2 regions of the Alteromonas stellipolaris genome follow, and region 2 is predicted to be linked to the other one. Evidence: predicted binding sites of a transcription regulator. Region 2 holds the regulator's gene; the other holds the start of a gene.
The links. Region 2 encodes FNR, which switches genes on or off when oxygen is low (the NO sensors DNR and NnrR bind a similar motif). Its sites were predicted from a motif close to TTGATCTAGATCAA; they were not measured.

Region 1 (7,109 bases), 460 kb from region 2:
GGTTACTTTCGCTGCCTCGAACACGAACTTCGGTAAGGCCGCCTGGGCTACCTGATTGGGAAAGGCTTACGCCAGGTAGGCCGCGAATTAAATCGGTAAGTTGTACTGCGCCTGAGGCTTGAATATCTTGCTCGGTTAATACGCTTAACGATGCAGGCAGCTTAGCTATTTGTACAGGTAAACGGGTGCCAGTAACGGTGAGTGTTTCTATTGTTTCAGGAGTTTGCGCTAAAACAGGTGCAGAAAGCAGTGTAGCCACGGCAGCGTAAACTGCAGTGCAGGTAAAATGTGTTTGAAATTTCATTGTATTTCTCGCTATGTACTCCGCCCGAGTACAAGGGTGAATGTAAGCAGAATAACTGCCGTGAAGCTAGGCCGGTATCCGGGCTCACTCACCAATACTGTGTATGGTTTCTCTGCCTTCCCATGTCGCGCCATTAATAGCGATGACACAGTGGCGTAATAAGGAGAATGTGTGTGTTCACACTGAGTTTACCGTTGCGGGGGCAGCATCAGATTTCACTGATTTCCCGTTTAACCCATAGATGGGCACCTAAGCGCGAAGGAGTATAGCTTAAGTGCCTAATAAATAGCGAGTGTGTTCAGGTTTTGCCAGCTAATACCCGAGTTTTAGAGGCGGTTCCTGCATGGCAGAAAGTTGTTCCTTTAACGCAAGAATTTGACCTTCCCAGTATTTATCGTCGGCAAACCATGGGAAGGCGCGAGGGAAGGCTGGATCTTCCCAGCGGCGAGACAGCCATGCCATATAGTGTACCATTCGCATGGCGCGTAGGGGTTCTATTAGCGCAAGCTGATTAGTATTAAATGGCTGGAATTCTTCATAGGCTTCAATTAGCGTATCAAGTTGTAATAGTTGTTGCTGTCTGTCGCCACTTAACATCATCCATAAATCTTGGATAGCAGGGCCCATCCGACAATCATCTAAATCAACAAAAGTAGGGCCATCACGCCATAGAATATTTCCTGGATGGCAATCGCCGTGCAATCGAATAACGTCGGTGGTTTTATAAGCCGAAGAAGCCGCGGTTATCACGGGGTTCAAAATAGCAAAAAATGCTGTTTTTAGATGATCGGGAAGCAAGGTGCTATTTTCTAAAACTTGTCTAGGTTCATCTAAATAGCTTTGCGTATCGATATCGGGGCGTTGTTTAAAGGTTTTCGCTTGAGATACGCGGTGAATACGGCCAATAAAGCGGCCCATCCATTCAAGCTGGTCTAAATTATCGTTCTCAAACTGGCGCCCGCCTACCGAGGGGAAAACCGTAAAGCGATAATCGCCATGGTGGTGAAGGGTTTTTCCGTTTAGCGCTAAGGGCGCAACAACCGGAATTTCGCTATTGGCAAGTTCTTGGGCAAAGTTATGTTCTTCCAAGATTTGCGCGTCTGTCCAACGGGCAGGGCGATAAAACTTAACCACGTAACGTTTGTTATCATCGGCTTGAAATTGGTAAACCCGGTTCTCATAACTATTGAGAGCAAGTAAGCCGCTTTGAAGAAAAATGCCCTGAGTTTCCAGGGCATCTAATATAGTGTCTGGATCTAATCCAGAAAACGAAAAGTCTTTCATCGATAAAGGAATTTGGTTGGCTCATTAACCGTAACGTTTTCACCTGAATCGGTGGTAGTGGTAACGGTGAATTGAATGTCTGTTACCACATCTTCCAGATTATACGGGTCGGTTGCAACCGAAATCGGTGTGCTATAAACCTCACCACCTTGCACAGTCACTTCTTTGTTGCCAATAAAGGTGTATTCAGGCAGCCCTTGTACCGAAATGGTATAGGTATGAGTTTGCTGAGATTTGTTCAATACTTTAACGGTATAAACGTTCTCAATTAACCCTTCATTTGTTTCACGATATAATGAGTTACGATCGCGAATAATATCAATTTCAAGAGGAACCCGGGTCACAATATCAGCAACCAATAACCCTGTCATGACAATAAGCACGATGAGGTAGCCAATCAGCTTAGGTCGCACGATGTGTGTTTTACCCCCCGCCAGCTCTTCTTCCGACGTGAAGCTTATAAGCCCTTTGGGATAACCCATTTTATCCATTACACCGTTACAGGCATCTACACACGCACCGCAGTTAATGCACTCATATTGCAAACCGTTTCGAATATCGATGCCGGTGGGGCAAACCTGCACACAGAGGTTACAGTCAATACAGTCGCCTAAGCCTTTTTCGTGTACCTGTTCATGGCTAAGTTTACGAGGGCGAGGGCCTCGCTGTTCGCCTCGTTTAGCATCGTAAGAGACAGTAAAGGTGTCTTTGTCGAACATGGCCGATTGGAAACGGGCATAAGGACAAATATGAGTACACATAATTTCTCGCATGTAACCCGCATTGGCATATGTACACACTGCAAAAAAGACCACAGAAAACGCGGCCCAGAAACCTGTATTAAAGGTGAAAAAGTCAATAAAGAGCGCGCCGATTGGGGTGAAATACCCCACAAAGGTGAGTGCGGTAAGTAGGGCAACCGCCACCCAAGCCGTATGTTTGAGGGTTTTGCGAATAAACTTATCCGCATCCATGTTTCGTGCGTCTAGCTTAATACGTTTATTTCTAGGGCCTTCTATCTTCTCTTCAAACCAAGTGTAGATATATACCCAAGTAGTTTGAGGGCACATGAAGCCGCACCACACCCTACCTGCAAAGGTCGTCACGAAAAACAGCGCGAATGCGCCCACGATGAAGATATAGGCAAGCAAGGTTAAATCTTGCGGCCATAACGTTAACCCAAAGATAGAAAAGCGCTGCTCTACAATATCGAGTAGCACTGCCTGCTGGCCATTAAATCTTATCCAAGGAATAGCGGCGAAGATGGCGAGAAAAAACAAACCGAAAAAACGTCTGAATGTTTCAAGAGGGCCTTTAACCGCACGAACATAAATACGACTACGCGAGTCGTATCGCTTCCCTTCAGTGGTTGATGCGGGTTTGTGCACCTTAACTGGAGTAACGTTTTTAACTGGAATTTGTTCGTTCATTTTTTCAAAACCTTAGCCAACTTCTTGTATTGCGCGGCGCATTATAACAGCTGAAAATTCAGCGTGTTTAACATAGATCAATGATAGGGCTAATGATCATCTTTATTTATCTTTCAGTCAATACTGAAAGTTCAGAAATTATATTTTATCAATCTATCTTTACTTAATGCTAGTTGACTACTATGGCGATAATAGTTTTAATACCGAATGAAAATTATACAAGTAATTATCCTTTTGATTTTTTTGACGAAAATTTTTGTTGAAAATAACTAACGATAGCTGCGTTGTTTGAATTAAGTATAGTAGTGGAATAATTTTAAATGCTTCGTTTCTTTGTAATCTGTGCTGAAATTGTATTATTGGTGATAGTGCTACGATCGCCTTTTGTTCAGTACTTTTTTTCAGATATACAAAGTACCGTTTCAGGTTGGTTTACTTCTATTTCTGAGTTACCTGAACAAAGAGAGCTGGATGCGTTGAGAGATCAGGCGGCGGCGCAGCTTGCGCCCTTAAAAGAATTCGAAGCAAACTACCTTCGAAGAATTCTGGCAAGTCGTTCAACGGTCATGCGCTTTCATATCGCTTATTGCGAAACCACCGATATAAACCCTAATTTTAGCCGCGGCAAGCGCCAGCAGTTGTGCGCAATGATAGAGCAATCTACGCTACTGGAGCCCGATAAATAGCTACTGGAGCCCGATAAATAATTGGCGCTAAAGCTGCTGTTTCTTATCTTAGTTTTTCTTTTGTTTCTTCCGTTATGCCTACTAATCTTTCCATACTGTTACCCTGTATATAGATAAAGTCGTTCACTTTACGTTCAGCTACCTGTGCTATTATTGAGCATATAGTTGTGATAAAAGTAGTAACATTGCTATAAGTTGAAGCCATGCTTCACTAAGCGCCGTTACCCGCTTACTCAGTTTTTTGTCGCTGACTAATACCGGGTTTTTAGAAATGAGGTAGGGGGTTACATGAAAATAGCTAAGTTAACGAGTTTATCTGCGCTCTTGCTCGCCAGCGTGGGTTTATCTGGTGTATTGCAAGCAGCACAGGTAGATGTAACCTGGGAAGAACCAAAGTCTTACCGAGATGTTAAGCCATCGAATGAATCTCGAACTCGCTTTAGAGAACGCACTTTTAAAGAGCTCGATGAGTTTTTTACTGAACTCGCAGAAAAACTTCCCGAAGATCAGAAGCTGTCAATTACCGTCACTGATTTAGATTTAGCCGGTCAGGTTTGGCCTGCATCTTTTGTTGGTATGGGGCAGTCTGCTACCGATGTCAGGATCATTAAAGAAATAGACATTCCTAGAATGTCATTCTCATATGTACTTACAGGCGGTGACAGCACAGTGCTTAAAAGCGAAGAGGTTAAGATTAAAGATATGATGTTCATGAATACCGTTAATCGTAGGTTACCCAGCGATAATCTGGTTTACGAAAAGAACATGATTGAAGATTGGTTTAACGATACGTTTGCAGAAAGTCTGGTTGCTAATAAGTAGTTACGTTTAGCTACCAGCTGTTATGTATTGTATCAATATGAATAAAAAAACCGCCTATACAGGCGGTTTTTTAGTTTAACTTGCTTGATTAAATGTAATCAAACTCACTGCCGGATACGGCCAGCGTGCTTTCGTAGCCTGCTGAGTATGCTTGCTTGTGCGCATTGCGACGAGGCAATATACGTTGCATGTAGAAATCACGGGTCTTCTGCTTAGAAGAAGCTAGCACAGCGTTGTCGGTACTCGCCGCTTTATCTGCCATGCTGTACCACAGCACACCAATTAGCGAGTAGGCAGAATAGGCTAAATAATCTGCTGCTGCCGCAGCTGCTGTAGTGCCATCCATACCTAGACAGTCAGCTGATGATGCGCGCCAATCGTCAAGTAAGCCCTGCGCTAGCCCTTTACTTTCAGCATCGCTAATATCAGCAACTAGCTCAGCAAAAGCTTGGTAAGTGGCTTCCATCATTTGCCCGCCATCACGGGTTAACTTACGACCAATTAAATCTAATGCCTGAATACCGTTGGTGCCTTCATACAACATGGCGATACGAACATCACGCATCAATTGCTCCATGCCCCACTCACGGATAAATCCATGACCACCAAAAACTTGCACCCCAATGCTGGTAGTTTCAAGGCCCATATCTGTCATGTAGGCTTTGCAGATTGGCGTAAGAAACTGCAGCACTTTATCTGCATTTTCTTTTTCTTCGTCAGTGCCTAATTTTTCGATATCCATGAACTTTGCGTATAGCAAAGACAGTGCGCGGCTACCTTCAATTTGTGATTTTTGCGTAAGTAGCATGCGGGCTACATCAGGCTGAAATACAATAGGATCGGCTTTGCCATCAGGATTCTGAATACCTTGAGGCGCACGAGATTGAACGCGCTCACGGGCATACGTTAACGCACCTTGGTAAGAGGCTTCGGCAGCGCCTAAGCCTTGTAAACCCACTTGGAAGCGCGCGTCGTTCATCATGGTGAACATGCAGGCTAAGCCTTGGTTTTCTTCACCCACTAACCAGCCTGTCGCGTCATCAAAGTTCATCACACAGGTTGGGCTCGCTTTAATACCCATCTTGTGTTCAATGCTGCCCACAGATAAAGAGTTTGCAGTGCTTGGCTCGTTATTTTCATCAAGCATTAATTTAGGCACTAAAAACAAGCTAATGCCTTTTACACCTTTTGGCGCATCTGGCAAGCGAGCGAGTACCAAGTGAATAACATTGCTGCTCCAGTCTTGATCGCCAGCAGTAATAAAGATTTTATTACCTGTTACTTTATAGCTTCCGTCACCTTGCGGTTCAGCCTTAGTGCTGAGCAAGCTAAGGTCGGTACCTGCATGAGGTTCGGTTAAGTTCATCGTACCTGTCCACTCACCGCTGATGAGTTTAGCGAGATACTTGTCTTTCAATTCCTTGCTAGCATGTTTAGTGACTGCCAAAGTGGCACTTTCTGTCAGCATTGTTGTTAAACGCCAACTTAGGTTTGCGGCATTTAGCATTTCATGTACAGGCACTGCCATGGTGTAAGGAAGTTCCTGTCCATCATATTCTGCCGTACCTAACATGGCGTTCCAGCCATTTGCTACGTACTCTTGATAAGCGTCGGCAAAGCCTTTCGGTGTGGTGACTTTTCCGTTTTCTAGCTTACAGCCTTCTTCATCACCTTCACGGTTTAATGGTGCTACAACATCAATAGCGAATTTAGCGCCTTGCGCAATGATCTCGTTGGCCAGTTCGCTGTCAAAATCGCTGATACCCAATTTTTCATAGTGGGCATCTAGGCCTAACCAGTCCTTAAGTAAGAACTGAAAATCGGTAGTAGGGGCGTGGTACAGAGGCATAGAAGACTCCCTTTTCAAACAAGTGTTTTAATTTTGCCACATTATAGACACAAAAAGCATAGACAGAGTAGTCCGTTAAGGGAAAGTTAATGAAAAATAATATCACTGAATTTGCACAACAACTGTTCAATGCCTTTAAATTTAAATCACAGGCCATCATAATCTTTGGCTACGCTTGCTTTTCAATAGCTCGCTGTCATCCTATAACTATAGTTAATTCCATGTATTAAGAAGTAGAGTACTCATGAACCACGGGCAATCAGTTTGTGTCGTTACTGGCGGAAGTTTAGGTATAGGCTTAGCGGTTTGTAATACCTTTAGTGAAAATGACTACCGAGTAATAAACCTAGATGTAAGAGATTTTGACGACACACCAACTAACGCTGAATGGGTGGCTTGTGATGTCAGTAACGTGGAACAAGTGCGACATACTATCGATAATATTGCCGTAAAATATGGTCGTATAGATGCGTTAGTGTGTAATGCAGGCATGCACGTGTCGGCAACCATTGAAGATACCGATGAAGCATTACTCGATAAGATAATGAGCCTAAATATTAAAGGCGCATATGGCGCAATTAAAGCGTCACTACCTACCATGAAAGCACAAAAAAGTGGGGCTATTGTGGTGATGGGTTCCGATCAGTGTTTTGTCGGTAAACAGAACTCTTTTGCCTATGGTTTAACAAAGTCAGCCTTAGCGTCTATGGCTAAAACCACGGCACTGGATTATG
Region 2 (7,109 bases):
AAGTTCGCTTTGCTGCATGTGCTGCTTGTCATGGTATGGACGGTAAAGGTAACCAAGCACTTGGTGCGCCTAACCTGACTGACAACATTTGGTTATATGGCGGAAGCCATCGTGCGGTTACTGAAACGTTAACCTACGGCCGAAATGGTGTTATGCCTTCATTCAAGAAAACTTTGGGTGATGACAAAATCCACGTTGTTGCATCGTACGTTTATAGTCTTTCTAACGACTAAATTCGTATAACCAACAATAATGCTAAAAAGCCTCGTTATCACGGGGCTTTTTTTATGAGAAAATAACCTTATTCAACTGGATGCCATATCTTTCCTATCGCGCCGGTTTTCCTGTAGTAAACGAGTTGAAATAATTAATGAATACACCTTGGTATAAACAATTCTGGCCCTGGTTCCTTATTGCCGTTCCCTTAATTACATTAGTAATGGGTGGCGTGTTATTGAAACTGGCTATTTCAACTGAAGATAGCTTAGTGGTAGACGATTACTACAAAGAAGGTAAAGCCATCAATGCACGGCTAGATAAAGAAGCCATCGCAAAACGCAAAAATATTACAACAGACTTAACCATTACCGATGGCAGTATCTCTGTAAAGTTTCATTCTGGTATTCCAGCAGAAGGAAACGCTCTTAAACTGAATTTTTACCATGTAACCATGGAAGAACGTGATGCGAGTGTATTATTAAGTCGTGATGCGAATGGTATTTACCGCGGCTTTGTTGAAAAAGACCTAACGGGTAAATGGCAGGTCTCGCTTTCTCCTGTTGATGATAGTTGGAAAGTACAAAATACGCTTCAACTTCCCTACTCTGGCGCCATCAAGTTTAACCCGTAATGAGCGAGAATCTTTGTTTCCATTGCGCGTTACCTAACGATGCAACACACAAATACGAAGCAGTAATATTAGGTGAAACTAGGCAGCTATGCTGCCCTGGTTGCCAAGCCGTTGCGCAAGCCATCGTTGATAATGGCTTGGAAGACTACTATCAGTTTCGTACTGAGCCGGCGCAAAAATCTGACGACGGTATTTTAGAAAGCCTATCTGCGCTCAACGTTTATGACGACCCAGCTCTTCAAGAAGAGTTTGTTTTCGATGAAGGCCAACACAAACAAATACAGCTAACCCTTGAAGGCATTACTTGTGCCGCGTGTGGTTGGTTGATTGAAAAACAACTGTCTAAAGTTGCAGGCATTGCCCAAGTAGCCGTAAATGTTCAAGAGCGCCGCGCATTAATAACCTGGGAACCCAGTGTTATTAAACTTAGCCAAATACTCACCACATTAAAACGCATAGGGTATGTTGGTTCACCGTTTCACCCCGATGAACATGAAGCTAGCTATAAACGTGAGCAAAAGTCGTTTATTAAAAAGTTAGGTTTAGCCGGCATTATGACCATGCAGGTGATGATGTTAATGGCCGGGCTTTACTTCGATTGGTTTGGTGCCATTGAACAAGAAACCCGTCAATACTTCTATTGGGTAGCACTTACCCTTACCACACCCGTTGTCGTCTATTCAGGTAGCGCGTTCTATTTAGGTGCTTTAAAGGCCATAAGCGCAAGAACCGTAAATATGGACGTGCCTGTAACCCTTGCTGTATTTGGTACCTACTTTGCGGGTTTACGTTCGACCTTGCTAGAGCAAGGTGAAGTGTATTTTGAATCTATCTGCATGTTTATCTTTTTACTGCTTTTAAGCCGGTTTTTGGAACATAGAAGCAGGCACCGAGCGGCGCAAATTTCGGCTAACATGATGCAGTATATTCCTGTCTCTGCATCAAAAATTGAAAGTGACGGCAGCATTGCTCAGTGTTTGGCGAAGCTTTTAGTGCCTAATGATGTGGTACTAGTAAAACCCGGTGAGACCATTCCTGTGGATGGTATTGTGCTAGATGGCACTGCCGCGGTTGATGAATCTATGTTAACTGGAGAATTTAACCCGGTTAGCAAATCGGCCAGCCATTTAGTATATGGCGGTACGGTAAATCAAGATGGCACATTAACGGTTAAAGTGACTCAAAGCTTAAAGCATGCTTTGGTCAATCAAATAGTACGCTTGCAAGCTAGCGCGATGGCAAGCAAGCCAAAAGCGGCTCAAATTGCCGATAACTTTTCTCGTTATTTTGTGTTCTCGGTGCTGCTTATATCTGCACTTACCTATGGTTATTGGACTTTTGCTGGTAGTGAAGACGCTTTTTGGATCACCATCTCTGTACTAGTGGCAACCTGCCCCTGTGCGCTAGGCTTAGCCACACCTTCAGCGTTAACTTGCGCTATGGCTAAGCTGAATCGTCAGGGCATTTTATTAAAGCGTGCTGACGCGTTAGAGCAGCTTACCGATATTGATACCATCGCTCTTGATAAAACCGGCACACTGACAGAAGGTAAGTTCTCGCTACAACAGCGCTGGTTTGCTAAAGGCGTAGATCCGGTGCAGGTAATGGCGCTTACCGCTTTGTTAGAGTCTCGTTCTGAACACCCTATTGCTCGAGCCTTTGATAACGAAGCTGTTGAGTCACAGAACAAAACCCCAACTAATAAAATTAATGGATTTACGGTTACACCTGGTGGCGGCATTAGTGGTGAGATAAACAATGTAGTTTTTACTATGGGCTCAGCCGTATTTTGTAACTTATCAACTACCTCAAAAGTAGATATACCGGCAAACGTGTTTTTGTGTGCTGATGGTGTATTAATGGCCGCGTTCTGCGTAAATGATAGTTTGCGTCAAGATGCCTTAGCCACGCTCACCGCATTGGATGAACATCAACTCGTGGTACTAAGTGGCGATACTCAGACAAACGTTGATACACTTACTGCAGGCTTACCGATTAACATAGCAAAAGGTGGCTTGTCGCCAGAGCAAAAGTATTCTCAAGTGCATACTTTGCAAAAGCAAGGTCGCAAAGTCATGATGATGGGCGACGGTATAAATGATGCCCCTGTTCTTGCTAGCGCTGATGTGGCAGTTGCCGTAGGAAATGCCACCGATGTAGCGAAAACAGCTGCCGATGTTATTTTGCTAGGAGACAGCCTGCTGTCGGTACCCACCTTATTTTTAGTGGCCCAACAAGCAAAGCGTAAAATTCAGCAAAACATCGCATGGTCGGTAGGTTACAATATTATTATTCTCCCCTTTGCGGTATCGGGGTTACTCTCTCCCTGGATGGCCGTGGTTGGCATGTCGCTCAGTAGTATTATTGTGGTCACCAATTCAACTAGGTTATTAAGTAAATAATATGAGCATCATTTACGTATTAATTCCCATCGCTATCATCATTGTTGCGTTGGCGCTGGTTATCTTTTTCTGGGCAGTGAAAACTAACCAGTTTGAAGATCTCGACCGACAGGGCTATAGCATTTTGTTTGATGATGATTTGTCAGGTGATGAAAAGAAACTAGCCGAGCAACGTAAGCAGTTGCAACAACGCAAAGAAACTGATGACAGAGATTAATATATTCTCTGCCTTTTTCATTGGTATTGCGGGCGGTGTGCATTGCGTAGGCATGTGCGGCGGCATTGTTGCTGCACTTCGTACAGTAACACCAAGTAATGAAGCCGCTTTGCCTTACACTCTTGCTTATAATTTTGGTCGTATAATCAGCTACACCCTAGCCGGCGCTATTACAGGCGCTGTTGGCCAAATGGCCACCGAATTTGTACCTATCGCTAAACCTGTTTTGTCTTTGATTAGTGGCATTATGCTGCTGCTTTTAGCCTGTTACTTGGGTAAGTGGTGGCAGGGCATAAATTACATTGAAGCAATGGGACGCGGATTATTTAAAGCCATTCAGCCCCTATCTAAACGCTTTCTTCCGTTCAAAAGTCCAGCCTATGCGCTGCCTTACGGTTTTATATGGGGCTGGCTTCCCTGCGGATTAGTTTATTCAACACTGACATGGTCGTTAGCTTCAGGTTCGGCCGTTGATGGCGCAGCTATTATGCTATTTTTTGGATTAGGTACCCTGCCCACCTTGCTAGCAGCAAGCGCGGGTAGTCAGTACCTTATAGCCGGTTTTAGGCACCACGTGGTAAGGCAATGCTTTTCAGGAATATTGGCTATTTACGCGCTCTTTTTAATTTATGCAGCAATTTCATAAACAAAAGAGTAAGATTATAGTAAGTCGACACTATTTATAGTTTGAACCTATGAGCAAAGGAAGCCAATTCTCAATTCATTGTCAAAATTGCAGTTTCAGCCATTTGTGTTTGCCCGTTGCGCTAAACAAGACTGAAATTGAATCTTTAGATGATATTATTGAGCGAAAGAAACCTCTCCACAAGAGCGACTTACTGGTAAAGTCAGGAGATACATTTAACTCTCTTTACGCAGTCCGCACAGGCTCTTTTAAGTCTTTCGTCACCAATTCAGATGGTGAAGAGCAGATTACAGGTTTTCACTTTCCTGGCGATATTATCGGCTTTGACGCCTTACGGGAAAACAAGCATCAAAGTTATGCTCAGGCATTAGAAACTGCGATGGTGTGCGAATTGCCCTACGAAACGTTAGATGAGATGTCAGTTCAATTCCCCAAGTTAAGACATCAAATAATGAGTTTTATGAGTGCAGAAATTAAACAAGATCATGATCTCATGATGTTGCTTAACAAGCGCTCAGCAGAAGAACGTTTATTGTATTTCCTCTCACAGCTTTCTCAACGTTTCGAAGAGCGTGGATTTTCAAACAAAGAATTTCACCTTACGATGACGCGAAATGAAATTGGAAACTACCTTGGTTTAACTATTGAAACCATTAGCCGCCTACTAAGCCGTTTTCAAAAAGAAAATATTATTCAGGTGGACGGTAAACTCATTACTATTTTAGATTTTGATGAGATGTCGCAACGTTTAACGTCTGTGGTTGCACCTAATATTGCCTGTAATAGCTAATCTTTAAAGCTTTTGATCTAAAACAAGTTACGTAATAGCAAATAGGTATTACACTTAAATTGTAGCAACCAAAATTCTAAAAATGTTTGGAGGGGTTATGATTAAGTATGAACGTATTTTAGCGGTCATTGAAGCCGATAGTGATACTCAACCTGCGCTTAGCCGTGCATACGAACTTGCCAAAAAGACAGGGGCTTCTGTCACCGCTATGCTGGTGGTTTACGATTTATCTTATGATATGACTACCATGCTCAGCCCTGATGATCGCGAAGCAATGCGCGATGCGGTTACCAAAGAACATGCGGGTTGGTTACGTAAAACCCTTAGTGATTTAGGGTTTGAAAAAACCGATATTGTTGTTGAATGGAACAACCGCGCCTTTGAAGCTGTCGTGCATTACGTAATAGATAACAATATAGACTTGGTTGTTAAAGCAACCAAACGCCATGACGATTTAGCTTCTGTTATTTTCACTCCAACAGACTGGCACCTACTTAGAAAGTGCCCCTCCCCCGTATTATTAGTTAAAGATCATGAATGGCCTGACAATGGTGAAATTATTGCCGCGGTAAATGTAGGTAGTGAAGACGACGAACATGCGCTACTTAACGACAAAATCACCGTTATTGCTAACGATTATGCCGCGCTACTCAGTGGCAACGTAAATCTGGTTAACAGCTATCCTGCTACACCGCTTAACATCGCGATTGAAGTTCCTGAATTCGACCCCGATACGTACAACAACGCCGTAAAGCACCATCACGAACTTGAGATGAACAAACACAGCGAAAAGTATGCTATTGATAGCGAGCGCTGTTACGTTAAAGAAGGCCTACCTGAAAAAGTCATTCCAAGAATAGCCAAAGATATAGATGCAGAACTTGTGATCATAGGTACGGTTGGTCGAGTAGGTATTTCTGCGGCCCTTATAGGTAACACTGCTGAACATGTTATAGATGAACTGGTGTGTGATGTACTGGCAATAAAACCAGACGGTTTTATTTCGCCTCTTTCACGTTAGTTCTAACACGTTCGAACACAGCCTGTTGGCGCGGTTTGCTAGCGCAGCTTTATAGCCTTAACCACTATCGGGTTATAGCCGCATTTGTTCGCAGCGAGTGCCAACAAGATACAAAAAATCTTAACCTCGCACATTCAATTTTATTTCATTACTGTATAATAGCTTTTTTCGCAGTAACCAAGCTATTGATATGACCAGTGCAGGCACAAACCGTGCGGACGCTCCGTTAACCGCGTCTCAAAACAAACAAAAATACAGCTTTAACAAGCTACAAAAACGACTTCGTCGAAATGTAGGCAAAGCGATTGCTGATTTCGGCATGATTGAAAACAACGATAAAGTAATGGTGTGCTTGTCTGGCGGCAAAGACAGTTACGCTATGCTTGATATTCTTATGTTTTTAAAGCGCATTGCGCCAATTAATTTTGACATTATTGCGGTTAACCTTGATCAAAAGCAGCCAGGATTTCCAGAGCACGTACTTCCTGAATACCTTGAAAGTGTAGGTGTAGAGTACAAAATTGTAGAAGAAGACACCTACTCTATTGTTATGGATAAAGTGCCTGAAGGTAAAACCACGTGCTCACTTTGTTCTCGATTACGTCGCGGTATTTTATACAGCACGGCCAAAAAGTTAGGTGCAACTAAAATTGCCCTTGGCCATCACCGTGACGACATGCTAGAAACGTTCTTTTTAAACATGTTCCATGGCGGTAAGCTTAAATCAATGCCACCAAAGCTGGTTAGCGATAATGGTGAGCATATTGTGATCAGGCCCCTTGCTTATTGCACTGAAAAAGACATTCAGCGTTATTCTGATGCCGTAGAATTTCCTATTATTCCTTGCAACTTGTGCGGGTCTCAAGAGAATTTGCAGCGTCAGAACGTAAAGGCCATGCTACAAGATTGGGATCGCCGTTTCCCTGGGCGTATTGAGTCAATGTTCAGTGCGCTTCAAAATGTGGCGCCGTCACATTTGGTCGACAAGAATTTGCACGACTTTAAAAGCATCTCTACACAGAACGGTCCAGTGGAAGATGGTGATATTGGTTTCGATCCGCCCAGCTTCGAGTCACCCAGTGATCCTACTGACGACACGGTTCAAGTTATCAATTTGATGGAATCAAACTAAATGAAAATTGGTCTAGCATTAGGTGCGGGTGCTGCAAGAGGTTGGACCCAC

Region 1: the regulator FNR is predicted to act here: its motif matches at 3,086-3,099, upstream of ccoG (cytochrome c oxidase accessory protein CcoG).

What each region holds. Positions count from the first base shown of each region.
Region 1 covers NZ_CP013926.1:820,960-828,068, forward strand. Annotated here, with positions in the region: gene AVL57_RS03370 (TonB-dependent receptor plug domain-containing protein) at 1-304, opposite strand, end outside; cobalamin riboswitch at 357-572, opposite strand; gene AVL57_RS03375 (serine/threonine protein kinase) at 617-1,588, opposite strand; gene ccoG (cytochrome c oxidase accessory protein CcoG) at 1,585-3,018, opposite strand; gene AVL57_RS03385 (hypothetical protein) at 3,339-3,704, shown strand; gene AVL57_RS03390 (DUF3016 domain-containing protein) at 3,993-4,526, shown strand; gene AVL57_RS03395 (acyl-CoA dehydrogenase family protein) at 4,615-6,375, opposite strand; gene AVL57_RS03400 (SDR family NAD(P)-dependent oxidoreductase) at 6,620-7,109, shown strand, end outside.
Region 2 covers NZ_CP013926.1:1,284,149-1,291,257, forward strand. Annotated here, with positions in the region: gene ccoP (cytochrome-c oxidase, cbb3-type subunit III) at 1-233, shown strand, start outside; gene AVL57_RS05230 (FixH family protein) at 371-850, shown strand; gene AVL57_RS05235 (heavy metal translocating P-type ATPase) at 850-3,252, shown strand; gene ccoS (cbb3-type cytochrome oxidase assembly protein CcoS) at 3,254-3,469, shown strand; gene AVL57_RS05245 (sulfite exporter TauE/SafE family protein) at 3,456-4,115, shown strand; gene fnr (fumarate/nitrate reduction transcriptional regulator Fnr) at 4,165-4,905, shown strand; gene uspE (universal stress protein UspE) at 5,003-5,926, shown strand; gene ttcA (tRNA 2-thiocytidine(32) synthetase TtcA) at 6,117-7,058, shown strand; gene AVL57_RS05265 (patatin-like phospholipase family protein) at 7,059-7,109, shown strand, end outside.